One region of the Peribacillus sp. NPDC096622 genome, then DNA from elsewhere that is predicted to be linked to it. Evidence: riboswitches for the same ligand, from Rfam matches in the RefSeq annotation. Region 1 holds a riboswitch; the other holds the start of a gene.
What was found. A riboswitch is a leader RNA that binds a small molecule or an ion and turns the genes downstream of it on or off. The one in region 1 is predicted to bind cyclic di-AMP.

Region 1 (7,762 bases):
ATGCCGTGCCAGCACGTCGCGCATTCTGCGTAGCCCTGTTTCGGATAAGCCAGTGTTGCTTTGTCCCGTTGTAATCTTTTTCATTTGGTTTCCCTCTCTTTACTTTTTTATCAGCCCTATTGTTCTACAAATTCTCTTTTGTTATCAATGCTTGAAAGCGTGTTCGATGCATCAAAGAGCCTGAATATTGGCAATCAAAAGATGACTCACATCCTGTTCTGGGTGATCAGAATCGAGAAATGTCCTGCACTTAGCATAGAGCCCTATGTTCATCGTACGTTTATTCTCGGTTTCATCAAATTCAAAGTCACCATTATTTCGTAAGTAATCTTCTTTGACAACTGTTGTCTTGCCCGCCCCATTGGAGCCGAGCAGCGAAAATACTGCCCTTATCCATTTAAGATCCCACCTTCACATTACCTAATTATGTATATTCTAGAAGTAAATACAAATTCCTTCTTCAACTATCCTCCCTCAATAAACTAAACACAATCTCACGATTGCTCTAGAATTCTTAGGATTTCATAGTCATATCATTAACCGTTATCTATGTAAGCTTGGCATTACGCCTCAAGAATAGGGATTTACCGAAAAAAGTGCATGCTAAACTAGCCAATTATAGGAAAAAATTGGTTTAAGCAATGTTATGATCGCACTTTAGGATATCCACATGTCTCATGGAGGTCAACCCTCCCATGTCTCACAGAGTCGATGTTCCTACATTCCTTCGTTCAACCTTTCCATGAGGTGGATGTCGGTCATGCTGCCCCACAGGATCTAAGTCCTCACGTTAGTTGCTTTGCCGACTAATCCGTGCTTCACTTTTAATGAGTGTTAATTAAATAACCGTGTAACCATAAAAATCCGATGAACTATGCGACTGTTTGATGTGCTACAAATGTTGCCATATGAGGGATATCCTTTAACATCTTGTCTTCTTGAAACGTAAATTGTTTTTTACCGATTGAAAACAGAATTCGAATAAGCTTGTTACACAAGGCTATCAGAGATTGCATTTTCTTTAAGGGATTGTGGGAACGTGTTGTGTAATATATATGAAGAGCTTTAAAAGCCTTGTTCTTTGCCACCAGTATCATGGCTGCCCGGAATAAGAGTGCCCTCAATTTCTTTCGTCCCCGTTTGGTAATCTTGGTCTGACCTTTGTGCTTTCCGGATGTGTTTTCTTTTAAACTTAAACCTGCTAATTTTACGATTTGGCGAGGATGTTGATAGTCTCTGAGGTCTCCGACCTCTGCAAAAAACCCTGCTACTGTATCTCGACCGATTCCTAACACTTCTAACATCTGTGTGACACCTGGGATATGGTCTAATAACTGATCTAATTGATGATCTATTTCTTCGAATTTCATTTGAATAAAATCATACTTCTCTAGTAAAGCTCTCAACTCTAATTTCGCCATAGCTGCCCCTTGACGAATACCAATCGAACGATTGGCTGCTTCTTTAAGTGCTCGTATTTTCTTTAAGCCTATACTGCGTTTTACCACTTGTCTTAGGGAAAGTAAGAGCTCTTCATCCGTATACTTTACAAGTTCATGTGGCAAAGCTTCTAGCTTTAGAAAATGAATAGCTGCCTTGCCTTCCCAACTTTTGAACACCGTCAAAAATTCGGGAAAGTAACGATCAAGCCAGTTATGAACTTGACCCTGAACGACCTGTAAGTCAACGTTGAGAAGATCGCGAAGTTTTTTGGCCACTCGGAGTTCTGCATAAATTCCACGTGGAATTGTTGGTTCGGCGTATCTTCCGTCTTTGACTAACTGTGCGATGACTTTTGCATCTTTCACGTCATTCTTTGTAGGTGAATTATCGTCTAATTCTTTACTTCGTTTAACATGTAGTGGATTGACTGATACGAACTTAATATTATTCTCTTTTAGAAGATGAGCTAGATTTAACCAGTAGTGACCGGTTGGCTCCATCCCTACAATCACTTGATTTAACTTACACCCTTTAACAAGTTGGGTAATCCAATTTAGAAACGAATGAAATCCTGCTTTCGTATTTTCAAAGAAACACGTTTTACCTAGTTCCAATCTAAAATCTTGTGCTCTCGCGACATGATTGTGCTTGGCTATACCTACTCCGACAATTAAGGTTTCAGAAGTAATTTGAGAGATTTTATGATTTTGGTTATAATTCATTGTGAGACCTCCAAATAGATGTATTGTCCTTTTTAGCTGGCCAGCTCAGGACACATTCATCTTATCAAGAGGTCTTTTTTCGTTCAAACCTCATTTTCAGTTATTACAGGAATGCTTCCCCTTTAGCTCCATAAGAAAAAGAGCTGCATAACAGCTCTGATAATTACCTATAGCATTAAGAAGTACATTAATTCAATTCCTTATTTTTTCAAATGATAAGGTACAGTTGTTACTACCACGTCTCTTCGAAACAGTAAGAAGGCCCGAATAAGAAAACTTGATTGATTGTGAAGAATATTGTGCCAGCCTTTTTTGGGAATAAATTGTGGAATAACTACAGTTACCCGATAATTCCCTTCCCTTGCTTTATTCTCTACAGTATCAACAAATTTTGTAAGTGGGTTGATGATACTTCTGTAATGAGAGTGCAGTGTCACCAGTCTTACATCAGGTTGCCATCTCTTCCATTTTTCTTCAAATTTCTTCTCGTCATCTCTTTCAAATGCAACATACACTGCAATAATTTGTTGTGGAGAAAGCGATTTAGCATAATTTAAGGTATTCTCTACAACATGAGTCATGCCAGCAACAGGCACTATCATAACATTACCGTCAATGGTCGCAGATGGTTCACAAGTTGTAAGCCTAAGTTGGTCTCCAACAGCTTCATAATGCTTTCTAATTCTATGAAAGATAAAGACAATGATAGGTAGAAAAATTAAGATTGACCAAACCTGTGAGAATTTTGTTAAAAAGAATATTAATGTGACGGTTAAGCTAATAACGGCGCCCGTAGTATTAATAATGAATTTTGGTACCCACCCATGCGGCTTCTCTCGTAACCATTTAACCATCATGCCCGATTGAGATAAAGTAAATGGAACAAATACACCAACTGCGTAAAGTGGGATAAGATGCTCCGTTTCTGCATGGAAAGCAAGGATTAAAATGATCGAAGCAATTCCAAGTATGATAATCCCATTAGAATATCCTAATCGGTCTCCTCTCATTAGAAACGCCCTTGGAATAAACTTATCCTTTGCAAGATTTACTGCCAACAATGGAAAAGCAGAATAACCAGTGTTCGCAGCAAGGATTAAAATCAATGCTGTAGTTCCTTGTATAAAGAAGTACATGAAATTCCGGCCGAAAGTTTCTTCGGCAATTTGGGAAACAACGGTTACCTCTCCACTAGGAGAAATACCATAATAATAGGCTAAAAATACAATTCCTGAAAACAGTACGGCAAGCAAGGCTCCCATCGCCATTAATGTTTTAGCAGCATTATTAGGTGCTGGGTCTTTAAAGTTAGGAATGGCATTCGATATGGCTTCAACCCCTGTTAAGGCGGAACTTCCTGAAGCAAACGCCCTTAAAAGAATAAACAAACTGATTCCCGCCACAGGTGTACCTATTGGGGTGTGCAATTCAGGCGAAACTCCTCCAGTTAGAATATTATAAATACCTACACCAATTAATATTAACAACGCTAAAACGAATAAGTAAACGGGGTAGGCTAATATTGAAGCAGACTCCGTTACTCCTCTTAAATTCAAAATTGTAATAAAAATGACAAATATAATGGCAATTTCCACATTAAAGTTGTGTAAAGTGGGGAAGGCAGATGTTAAAGCATCAGTCCCAGCAGACACACTTACAGCAACAGTTAGTATGTAGTCTACCAATAGGGAACCTCCAGCTATTAAGCCTGGATTTACACCTAAATTGCTCTTTGAAACCACATACGCTCCACCGCCATGAGGATAAGCAAAAATGATTTGTCTATAAGACAATATGAGAGCTGTTAAAAGAATTAATACACCAACTGCGATAGGAATTGAATACCAAAATGCTGCTGCACTTAACGTAATCAATACTATCAAAATTTGTTCGGGACCATATGCCACTGATGATAGAGCATCAGAAGAAAGGATTGCTAATGCTTTCTTTTTGTTTAATCTCTGTTCTCCTAATTCATTGGATTTCAGAGGTCGCCCAATTAACATCCTTTTTATAAGTGAAATCATTATTCCAAACCACCCTAATAGTTTTTATGAGTTAATTTATATCCGTACATACAGTATTGACTCAAAAGAGCAATAAAATTTTACATGAATACAAAAAAGTGCCTACAGAATAGACCTGTAGGCACATCACTTTTCGTGTGTCACAAGCTCCACCTTCCTTCTCATTTAACGCTTACGAGGTTAGCTGTCGGATTCGGACCTTGAGTAGCCCTACCTTTAAAGGATTCACCCCTTGGGTATAGTAACAACCCACAAAAATGGTTCCCCCGTACCTAATGGTTTCAGCGATTTAGAAATTGAAACTTTGATTATAATACTCCTATGATCAGCAATTGTAAATGGATTTTATGCAAAAAAAATTAATACTCAGGAAAACGGTTAGGTTAGAAATGAAGATATTATTCATGCTTTAGAAAGAGATTTTTAAGGACTATCGCGTAAGGGCCGTCTTCATAAAATTTTGAAAAGGGGCTTCTCTATTCCTATTTCTTCTACAACTAACCTGCCCCGTTAGCTCCATAACAAAAAGAGCTGACGAAGCAACTTCCTTATTGAAGTAAAGCCAAAATAACACTTGGCTGTATTTTTTTCTTCAATTTAGAGGGAGAGGATGAACTGAAACGATTGCAAAGCTGAGCAATCGAAGTATCTATATATAGCAAATTCTCAACAAAAACCTTAAAATGTCCCCGACTTCCTTGGTCCAGTATGCTTTTTCAGATTGGTTTATATCGTCTTTCATAACGTCACCCCTTTCTTGAAGTATTCTTGGTGAATGCTAAAACTCCTTTTTATGGACTATGTGGGGCTATACCAGCACCAAAGTCATCGACGTATATGTATTTATGCAAATAATAAATAAAATTGAAACTAAAGGAGAAATTATATGACAAATCGTGTACACACATTAAAACTAATGTTAGTTAGTTCTTTGGCAGGTTTTGTTTTACTTAATTCTGAGGGCTTAGTACAAGCGAAGGAAATGGATCCAAAAGATAAAATCGTTAACCTAAAAGAAGGAGAAACGCTGAATATAAAAAACACAGAATTATCAAGAGAACAGGATAAGGTTATGGAACAGTTAGTAAACGCTGATTTTTTTAATAAAGTTGATCAAAAGTTAAAAGAACATGGTTATAAAAGATATACTCACACAGGTGAGGTTGATGTGAATTATCAACTAGTTGAATTAGTAGTTCAGAAAAAACCTGGAGAAAGTCAGGTTGAAACAATAAAAAATATTGACAAAATTGTAAGTCAGTTAGCAAAAGAAAATAACGTTGTTCCAACGTTTGCTAAAGTATCTTTCCATTAAAAAAAGCCCATATTCTTACAATATATATAAGAACAATTAGTTACCTAAATATAAAGCCTGTATCTTAGATTACCGAGTAATCATTGATACAGGCTTTTTTTATACTCCTTGTTAAACTAACGCACCCGTTAGCCATCCATGAAGCGCAAAAATCAGCGCTTCACCACAGAGAATGAAAATTGTTCTCTATGTCGATAATGTTTTAATGGCTGGCGAAGAAGGTCGTTGAACTATGGTGCCTTTGAGCCCATCCGTTAGTCTGACTCCGACGACCACGGTGTACCACCGACTGTCGCGCCCTTTATGGGTAGCACTCATGGGAGATTAATCCTTTTTTGGTCGTCGCGCTAGCCTTCACTTAATTTGCAATGATTGGAGGTTTTGTTTAACGCCTTACCAAACTCAATCAGATCACTCATAAGGCTCAGCCTTTTTTTAAAAAGCGTTTTTACTGGGTCTATTTTGTTGTGGTTTTTTCTGGATTTTGAGCTTTTTTAAATTTTCATGGGAGTTCATTAAGAAAAGCCAAACTTATTAAAGAATCGCGCCCGATTGCGGAATAAGAAAAGCACATTTCTTTGTCTGCCTATTATACATAATTACAATTAGGTAATTAAAGAGGTTGGGTACCTAAAAGACGCCCAACCTCTTTTTTGTTACCATAACGGGGATTATCGGTAGTACACCTTTATGGATAATTACTACTTATCTGAAAAGTCTGTTCTTTCCTTTTCAACTACTGAACATTTAACAATTAGACTCATAACCTATAAAAGAAAGGGGTATGAACAGATATGATATATAACATTCCACAAAACTGTATGAATAAGTGGACAACAATCAGGTTGGATCTTGCAAATCAAACGACTTCAACTTTTTCGTTTCTTCCCGTCAATGCTGGATATTTAAAGGATAGATTTTTAAATGGATATATTTACACCGCTGAATATAATACTACTGAATGTATAACACAGCAGCAACAACTTATAATAGGATGTCAGGATAAATGGGTTTATATGTTTCCAGTTGGTGGAGGAGATTTTTTGTTTTGGCCGACGAAGGTTGAAGCTCATAATCCTAAATTGATATTAGGTTGGCTCAACATCACAAATAATATGAATCTTCAGTGTGAGGCAGCGCCATCCACATTTAATATAACTGGAAACTGGGATACTGATTACGGAAGGCTCGTATTTACTCAAACCGGCCAGAATGTTACCGGATCCTATCAAAATGGAAGAGTTGAGGGCAATCTTGTATTCAACCAGGCAAAAGCCAAATGGGAATTGACAGGTAAATGGTATGAAGGTATAAGGGAAGGGAAAATTCTTTTCACATTTGATACCTCAAATAATTTTACAGGAATGTTTGGCAGAGGTGCAGAAGAACCAATACCTGGAAACGTGTGGAATGGTGTTCGGGCCGCTTAAAATTTCAGCGACAATTTATACATTGAATGTAATTTCTCAGAATATAATCGAGGTCATGATAAATAAGATGAAACAGGAGAAAATACTGAAATTATTAGAGTAGACGGGTCGGATAGGTTGAAATTTATATTTACCAGCACAAGAGAGCACATCAATGATGTGCTCTCTTGTTTTCTTAAATAAGCGTCAACAGTCTTGGTGACAACGTAAAAGTTAAACAACTTTGTGATGAGAAGAGAGACCATTACTCACATAAGAATGCACCTTGAATAACAAATTTTCTAATGACTTTATTGTTATTACACATGATGGTCCTCCGAGCATATAGTGATAACGTAGCCTAATGCTGAATAGAATTTTATTGTTAATCATTTTTAAGAAAGAGGGAAAAAAATATGATATATGGCATTCGACGTAAATGTATTTATTATTATATTTTAGCAACAATTATTAAAAAGGGAGTGCTTAATTATGATTTATGGCATTAGAGAGCAATGTATGTATAAATGGAATCCAGTTTATTCTGGAAATGATCCAAACGCAAATTTTTCGTTTAACCCTACTCAAGATGATTATTTGTTAGATAGGTGGTTAGGAGGTACTATTTGGCTTGATGACCATAATCCTTCTGAATGTATATCGCAGCAGCAGCTGTCAACCGGATGTTTGAATAGATGGGTTCACATGCATCCTAAAAAAGGAGGAGATTTTTGGTTTTGGCCTACTACGATTGGTGCTAATCCCAAATTGGTAACAGGTTGGCTATATGTTTCAGATAATCTTAATATGGATATTAGTTGTAGCCCTCCTTTACCAAATATTGAA
Region 2 (7,762 bases), on a different contig from region 1:
TCCAAGTCTAAATCATGCTTAGTCTCTCCTTTAACTTCCCATTCGATAGCTGGAATGATTTCAAGACCTCCCACTTGTTCCAAGGTTTTCGGACGATTATATGCGCTAATAATACCGACAACGACATCAATACCTCGCTTTTTCAAATCGTTTCCTTCAAGAAGCATGTGATAGGTTTTGCCTGAACCACTGACTGCGCCAAGAATAATTTTCAGCCGGCCCTTTTTTATTTTTGATATGGAATTCAATATCTCATCTGGGGTTTTTCTTCGGAATTGTTCTAACATAATACTGACCTCCTAAACCCAGTTCAAGGTTAAAAGGAGAGTGAAAAACTCTCCTTTTCAAAAGTTATTTTAGTTGGTCCAATGCTATGTTTAATTTTAATACATTCACTCGGGGGTCTCCAAATACTCCTAATGACCGTCCTTCAGTATATTTATCAACAAGATTATATATACTTTTTTCAGATACACCTCTCTCTTTAGCAATGCGTGATACCTGAATTTTCGCCCCTTGGGGTGAAATATTTGGATCAAGGCCCGAACCGGAGTTTGTCAGTAAATCAGTAGGTATCTCCTCTTGTTTGACTGTAGGGTTCTCTTTTAAAAATGTTGCCAAATCTTTTTTTGTGAGCTTGATCATGTCCTCATTGGATGAGGCATAATTGGGTGTACCTGAGCTTGTCGCATCATATTCTATAGAAGAAACACGACCATGAAAGTAACCAGGGTCTTTAAATGATTGACCAATTAGTTCAGAACCTATGATTTTTCCTGATTCGTTTTTTATTAAACTTCCATCTGCTTTTGCAGGCATTATAACTTGGGCAACACCTGTCATTAGTAATGGATAGGCAATTCCACACATAACAAGTAGCACCAGAACTAAGCGTATATTTTTCAACATGGATTCTCACCCTTACTTTTGATTTTAAGCTAAATGAAACATGACTAGGATTACATCGATAAGTTTGATTCCTATGAAAGGAACTATCACACCACCTAATCCGTAAATGAACAAATTCTTTGTTAGTAATTTCGAAGCACTCATAGGAACGTATTTTACACCCTTCATTGCCAATGGTATGAGAAGGGGGATAATAACAGCATTAAAAATTAAAGCTGATAAAATAGCACTTTGTGGTGTAGCCAGATTCATAATATTTAGAGCCTTCATCTGCGGAATGGCCAACATAAACATAGCTGGAATGATCGCAAAGTATTTAGCCACATCATTTGCAATACTGAAGGTTGTCAAGGCACCCCGTGTCATGAGTAACTGTTTCCCGATGGCCACTACCTCGATAATTTTTGTAGGGTCAGAATCCAAATCCACCATATTCGCCGCTTCCTTCGCTGCAATGGTTCCTGTATTCATGGCCAAACCAACATCAGCCTGGGCCAATGCAGGGGCATCATTCGTTCCATCTCCTGTCATGGCCACAAGCTTGCCTTGTGCTTGTTCCTGTTTAATGACGGAAATCTTATCTTCTGGCTTTGCTTCAGCAATATAATCATCTAATCCCGCTTCTTTTGCAATGGTCGCAGCTGTCAATGGATTATCACCGGTACACATAATGGTTTTAATCCCCATTTTCCGTAATTCATCAAAGCGTTCCCTCATGCCTGGTTTTACTGTATCCTTCAAGTAAATGACACCCAGCACACGGTTTCCTTCTGCAACAACTAGTGGCGTACCACCCGCAGTTGCGACTTCATTAGTAATGCTCTCTAAATCCCCAGGTACTTTTCCAGCTTGTTGCTGTAAATATTGTCTTATTGAATCAGCAGCACCTTTTCTGATTTTTCTACCATCAGAAAAGTCTGTACCACTCATCCGGGTTTCAGCCGTGAACTCAATTCCTACTGTCCCGGTTTTATCTAATTCTTTATCAGATAAACCGGCTTTTTTAGCAAGTTCGATGACAGATCGGCCTTCAGGCGTTTCATCGTGTAATGATGAATGAACAGCCACTTTATTTAACTCAGCTTGGCTTATCCCCTTAACCGGTAAAAAAGCTGAAGCCATGCGGTTCCCATGGGTGATGGTTCCTGTTTTATCAAGGATGATGGTATTAATGTCACCAGCTGCTTCGACAGCTTTTCCCGACATGGCAATGACGTTAAATTGAGTAACCCTATCCATACCCGCTATCCCAATGGCAGACAATAGGCCCCCAATAGTTGTTGGAATCAAACAGACCAATAATGCCACTAAGGTCGCGATGGGTAATGTGACTTTAATATAAGAAGCAATTGGTACTAGTGTAGTGCAAACAAGCAAAAAGATGAGGGTCAAACTAATAAGCAGGGTACTCAGTGCAATTTCGTTAGGTGTTTTTTGTCTTTTAGCACCTTCTACGAGGTTAATCATTCGATCAAGAAAGGATTCGCCTGGATCTGATGTGACGATAATTTTGATAAAGTCACTGATGACTTTCGTTCCTCCAGTTACAGAACAGAAGTCCCCACCTGATTCTTTGATTACTGGAGCTGATTCGCCAGTGATTGCCGACTCATCTACAGCCGCTACTCCTTCGATTACATCACCATCTGTTGGGATTAAATCATTGGTTTCCACCAAGACAATATCACCTTTTCGAAGTTCCGTGGCTTCGACTATCTTTATCGAACCGTCTTTTTGGAATAACTTTGCCTTAGTATCCTGTTTCGTCTTTTTCAGACTATCGGCTTGCGCTTTACCCCGCCCCTCTGCTAATGCTTCTGCAAAGTTAGCAAAGAGTATTGTAACCAGCAATATTACGCTCACGGCAATGTTATAACCTCTATCCGATGTTCCTCCAAAAAAGTTTGGGAATATGGATAGTAAAAGAGTGATTACAAATCCTATTTCCACGACAAACATGACAGGATTTCGAGCCATTATTCTTGGATCTAACTTTTTAAAGGCATCTTTTAGGGCTTGCCCGATTATTTTCTTATTAAGAGTCCCTTTACGCGTTGTACTCATTGAGAATACTCCTTTTCTTCATTTATCTAATTGCGAGCCATTCTGCTACTGGTCCGAGTGCAATGACTGGGAAGAATGTCAAAGCCCCTATAACTATTACCGTTGCCAAGAGAATGACCAGGAAAGTGCTATTATCTGTCTTAAACGTTCCAATCGTCTCGGGAACTCGTTTCTTTGTAAGTAAAGAACCTGCGACAGCGATTAGTGCAATCATAGAAAAGTAACGGCCAAATAGCATGACCAAGCCGGTGGATATATTCCAAAATGGAGTGTTATCCCCTAAACCTTCAAATCCGGAACCATTATTAGCTGCCGAAGAGGTAAACTCATAAACAACCTGCGAAATTCCATGAAAGCCCGGATTAGAAATAGCCGAAGTGCCCATTTGTGTAGCTAAAGCAATGGCTGACGGAACTAAGATGATTAATGGATGTAGAAGAATGGTAATGGCTATTAGTTTCATTTCCCTGCCTTCAATTTTCTTCCCTAAAAACTCCGGCGTTCGCCCAACCATCAATCCAGCAATGAATACTGCCATTATTGCGTACATAAGGATATTGACCGTCCCTACTCCATCACCGCCAAACACACAGTTCAACATCATTTCTGCCAATGGCACTAATCCGCCAAGTGGAGTAAGCGTATCATGCATATTATTGACTGTACCTGTAGTAGCTGCTGTCGTAACGGCTGTAAAAAGGGCACTCTGTGCAATTCCAAACCGCACCTCCTTGCCTTCCATACTTCCATTCTCTTGAGAAATCCCTATACTCTCTAATGATGGATTTCCATTTTGTTCGCTGAAATACGTAACACCTAAGAATACAAGGAACATTAATCCCATTGCCGAAAAAAGAATCCAACCTATTTTCTTATTTTTTGCCATATATCCAAACGTTAAGGGTAGAGAGGCTGGTATCAAAAACATGGATAAAATCTCTAATATATTTGTGAAACCATTAGGATTCTCAAAGGGATGTGCCGAGTTGACACCAAAGAATCCACCGCCATTTGTCCCTAAATGTTTAATAGACTCCAATGCAGCTACTGGCCCGCGCGCGATATTCTGCTTCGCACCTTCCAAAGTAGTTGCAATCGCCGTGGGATCAAGGGTTTGCGGCACTCCTTGAGATACGAGGACAAGACCGATTAAAATAGATAACGGCAGAAGCACCCGGATGATGGAACGAATTAAATCCACATAAAAATTCCCCATACTGCTCTGGCCGATCAGACCTCTGAAAAAAGCCATACATAACGAAAGACCGGTAGCCGGTGTCGTGAACATCAAAAACATAATGACGACCATTTGCGATAAATAAGAAAGTCCCGATTCCCCGCTGTAGTGCTGCAAATTGGTATTGGTAAGGAAGCTTACAGCAGTATTGAATGCCAATAATGGATCCATGTTGTCTATCTTACTTGGGTTACCCGGTAAGATCCCCTGAAAGCGTATTATAAGATACGAAATAATAAACATGACTAAGTTACTCAAAAGCAGTGCTTTTGCATATTGCTTCCAATTCATGTCACCGGTATGAATACCTGATAGTTTATAAATGCCCCGTTCTATCCCACCAAATATCCGATCTTGTTTTGTTGTTTCAAGGGAATAAACATTTGCTAAGTATTTGGCCAGTGGTATGGCCAGGAAAATGACCAGTGCCAATACCAGACCCATTTGTAAAAAATCCATTTGCATTTCCTCCGTTTTGTAGCTATTAATATTTTTCCGGGTAAATTAGAGCATGAATTAAATACAACGAAAGTGCTCCAACAATAAATAATAAAAGCATGTTTCTACTCTCCCTTTTCTTCTATAACTTTGTTACAAAAATGGATAAATCCAAAAAATAACAAGAATGAAAAAGCTGTAAGTGAAACTGATAAAAGATCCATTAACGTCTCTCCTTCCAAACTGTAAATATGTTAAACAATTACAATGACTCACCCCCTTAGAGTTTCTTAAAGAAACTAGGTTCCACTTGCTAGCAGCCAGTTATAGCTGTAACATTCTGGTTTACTGAAGATGACAAAATCGGCTCCCATTTTTTTATATAGACTAGAATATTGTTGGTCATGAGTGACAACAAACAACCTATAAGATTTGAACTCTGAAAATAGTCTCACAAGATTAATTCCATCAAACAGAGAATTAGGGAATAGATAAACACAGTTACCCTGCTCTGATTTATGAACCATTATTCCATCACATATCTTCAGGTTTCTTGTAGGCCTAAACCATTCTTCATCATAGTCAACAGTTTCTACATTACTTGTATCCGTGTGGGTGGCCCCTATACTTTCCTTTACAGAAATAAATAATTTTCCTTTTCCAACAAGCAGTACTTTTCCCATACGATTCACCCCATTTGTACTTTCTCTTATTAATTTCAATCTGCATTCTTTCTGGGGAAGAAAAGCCTGCCAGTTGAAAACATAAAAAATAGACCAATGCTTACTCTTTCCCCATGTATGCAGCCATGCAGTAGCTATCCATACTCCAGCGTTAATCAATACGATTCACACATCGGTTATTGGATGCATTGCAAAGCAAACATATAAAATTGGAGAAAAAGTACTCATTGGTCTACTTAACGCCTAGCCAGCATGCGCTTCCTTTGCGTTCTGTCTTCCATGATCCTTTTTCATATGAAAATAGGCAAATTAAAAAGACCTACTTTATCATTCAAGTTGCCTTTTGCCGTTTTTACACAACAAAAAAGCCCCATGATTAAGGCGGTCTTATGACCTCCTTCGCTTTAGCCGACGAAGTTAGCTGACGGGTAGGATGGCGAAAGAGTCTCTCATCCCTTCTGCAAATGCAGAATTAACCCCAAAAAATTGGTTCCTCCGTTCCTGATTACTCAGGACTAAGCCGATTTACAATTGTTGGTGTTGAATATGATGTTATTTTATGCTCGTTAACTACTCCTTGTAAATTGTCATTTTGGGTTGAATAAGATCATTTTTCATACTTATCTTAATATATGCTCCTTATTCCTAATGTTTCCTTATGATATCACTTATTTTTCCGGTTAAAAAACTATTTTTCTTTATAAATCTTACTAATTCAAGTTATGAATTATTTTTTCGAAAGTGATTGACAAGAACTCAAATCGGACATTATGATAAGTTGCATAAATTTGGAGAAAAGCAGGAGAGACAATATGGTAAATTCCAAAAAGAAACTAGAGGCTGAAATAAGTGCAGCCTTTATAACTTTTCAGCGAGAACTAATGGGCCGGGGCCCTCAAGAGGCGAAAACATACATTGTACAGGATATGATCATTACCCGTTTTAAGGGAGTGCTGACTGTGGAAGAAAAACACCTTGTTTCCCAAGATACCGGGCGGAAGCTTGTCAAAGAAATGAGGCAAGTGTTAAGGGAAATGTACAGTAAAGATTTTGAGGAGATTGTGAAACGGCTGACAAAATGCAACGTTCTTTCCAGTCATAGTGATATCAGCACGAAAATGGAGGAAAGACTAGAAGTGTTTATTGTAGATAGAGACCTCGAGAAATTCTTAGAATCCAAGAAATAATTTTGATTCTTTCTCTTCCCTCTTTCTGTTCCTTTATCGAACTTAATGTAAATGGACTTCCCTTAACAGAAACTTTTAAAAATGGAATTGGACACCCAGGAAGTGGAATCCACTAAAAAGGAAGTGGCTGCTGCTAAAGGGGAAAAAGAAATTATTAAATCAGAAAGAGAAGCGGAAAAAGCAGATAAAAAGGCTTCATTGCTCGACATTTTGGAAAGTGAACAATGAAGCAATGCTCTTTTTCGGTTAATTGAGATTCCGAGGTGCCCCTGTTCTTCGCAATGTCTGACAATGCAAATCTCCTTTAGCATACAGATCCTCCCACATAAGTAGTAAATACTAGTTTCTATATTTGTCTGTAATTTTCCTTCTGCAACTAACCTGACCCTTTAGTTCCATAAGAAAAAGGCCGCTGCAGCAACCCCTCTTATTAAAGTAAAGCACCCATTAGTTTAAGTATAAACCTTCACACTCTCAATAAGGTAACCCGTATCGGACATTTAAGCTAAACATGCAAGAATGTTGAAAGAGCAACTTCCTAAGACGAGAAAATAGGAATTGACAATCACCTTGTGAAAGCTTTATGCAAAGCCCTAGAAGCTTTGGTGAAGTAGGTATTATCTAATTCGAAACCAATAAAGCTCCGATTTAGATTTATAGCAGCTTGTCCTGTTGACCCTGAACCCATAAAACAATCTAATACTGTAAATATGGATTAAACCAGCCTATTTTCCCGTGCCTATCACCCCACCTCTTTATCCTACCAGTAATTCAATCAAACTCGACCCTTTTTAGGTTATTTTTTTAAAACTAGAAACCTTGATAAATGAATAATTATTCTTTTATATAAAAGATTGATCAACAGGCTAAATCTAGGAATGCTTCTTTTCTTTTTAATCCTAACAGGGATAACAAATTTTACTTATTTGTTATTCCTGTTTTTCGTGTTCTTTAGTATGTAATTTTTGCCCTGGGTATAGGCAATATTTGATTTCGCTGTTATATTTTTTATGTTTATACATTACCCACCTAATTTTTCGAAAACTATCCGAAAATTCATTATTAAACTCTCTTACAACAGTGAACCTGCCTCTTCAGTTTTTAAATCTACGATAAACACTTACTTCTAATTAATTTCTCAAGAGAATAACCGGCTTTTACTTTCCTCTGAAAGTGGGTTTTAAATTTCTTTTTAATTTTTTCTATAGACTCTTGAAAATGCGGAATTCAAAAAATATAATGTG

Region 2: another riboswitch for cyclic di-AMP. It lies ahead of ACIQYG_RS06445 (hypothetical protein); the one in region 1 lies ahead of ACIQYG_RS26070 (APC family permease).

Annotation. Positions count from the first base shown of each region.
Region 1 is NZ_JBIWES010000037.1:5,296-13,057, forward strand. It holds gene ACIQYG_RS26060 (serine hydrolase domain-containing protein) at 1-84, opposite strand, end outside; gene ACIQYG_RS26065 (IS110 family RNA-guided transposase) at 873-2,165, opposite strand; gene ACIQYG_RS26070 (APC family permease) at 2,366-4,192, opposite strand; cyclic di-AMP (ydaO/yuaA leader) riboswitch at 4,346-4,489, opposite strand; gene ACIQYG_RS26075 (hypothetical protein) at 5,079-5,507, shown strand; gene ACIQYG_RS26080 (hypothetical protein) at 6,302-6,937, shown strand; gene ACIQYG_RS26085 (hypothetical protein) at 7,409-7,762, shown strand, end outside.
Region 2 is NZ_JBIWES010000003.1:6,783-14,544, forward strand. It holds gene ACIQYG_RS06420 (histidine kinase) at 1-287, opposite strand, end outside; gene kdpC (potassium-transporting ATPase subunit KdpC) at 352-909, opposite strand; gene kdpB (potassium-transporting ATPase subunit KdpB) at 934-2,973, opposite strand; gene kdpA (potassium-transporting ATPase subunit KdpA) at 2,996-4,669, opposite strand; gene ACIQYG_RS06440 (potassium-transporting ATPase subunit F) at 4,695-4,769, opposite strand; gene ACIQYG_RS06445 (hypothetical protein) at 4,948-5,490, opposite strand; cyclic di-AMP (ydaO/yuaA leader) riboswitch at 5,723-5,863, opposite strand; gene ACIQYG_RS06450 (Na-translocating system protein MpsC family protein) at 6,144-6,518, shown strand; gene ACIQYG_RS06455 (hypothetical protein) at 6,600-6,746, shown strand; gene ACIQYG_RS06460 (DNA methyltransferase) at 7,084-7,230, opposite strand.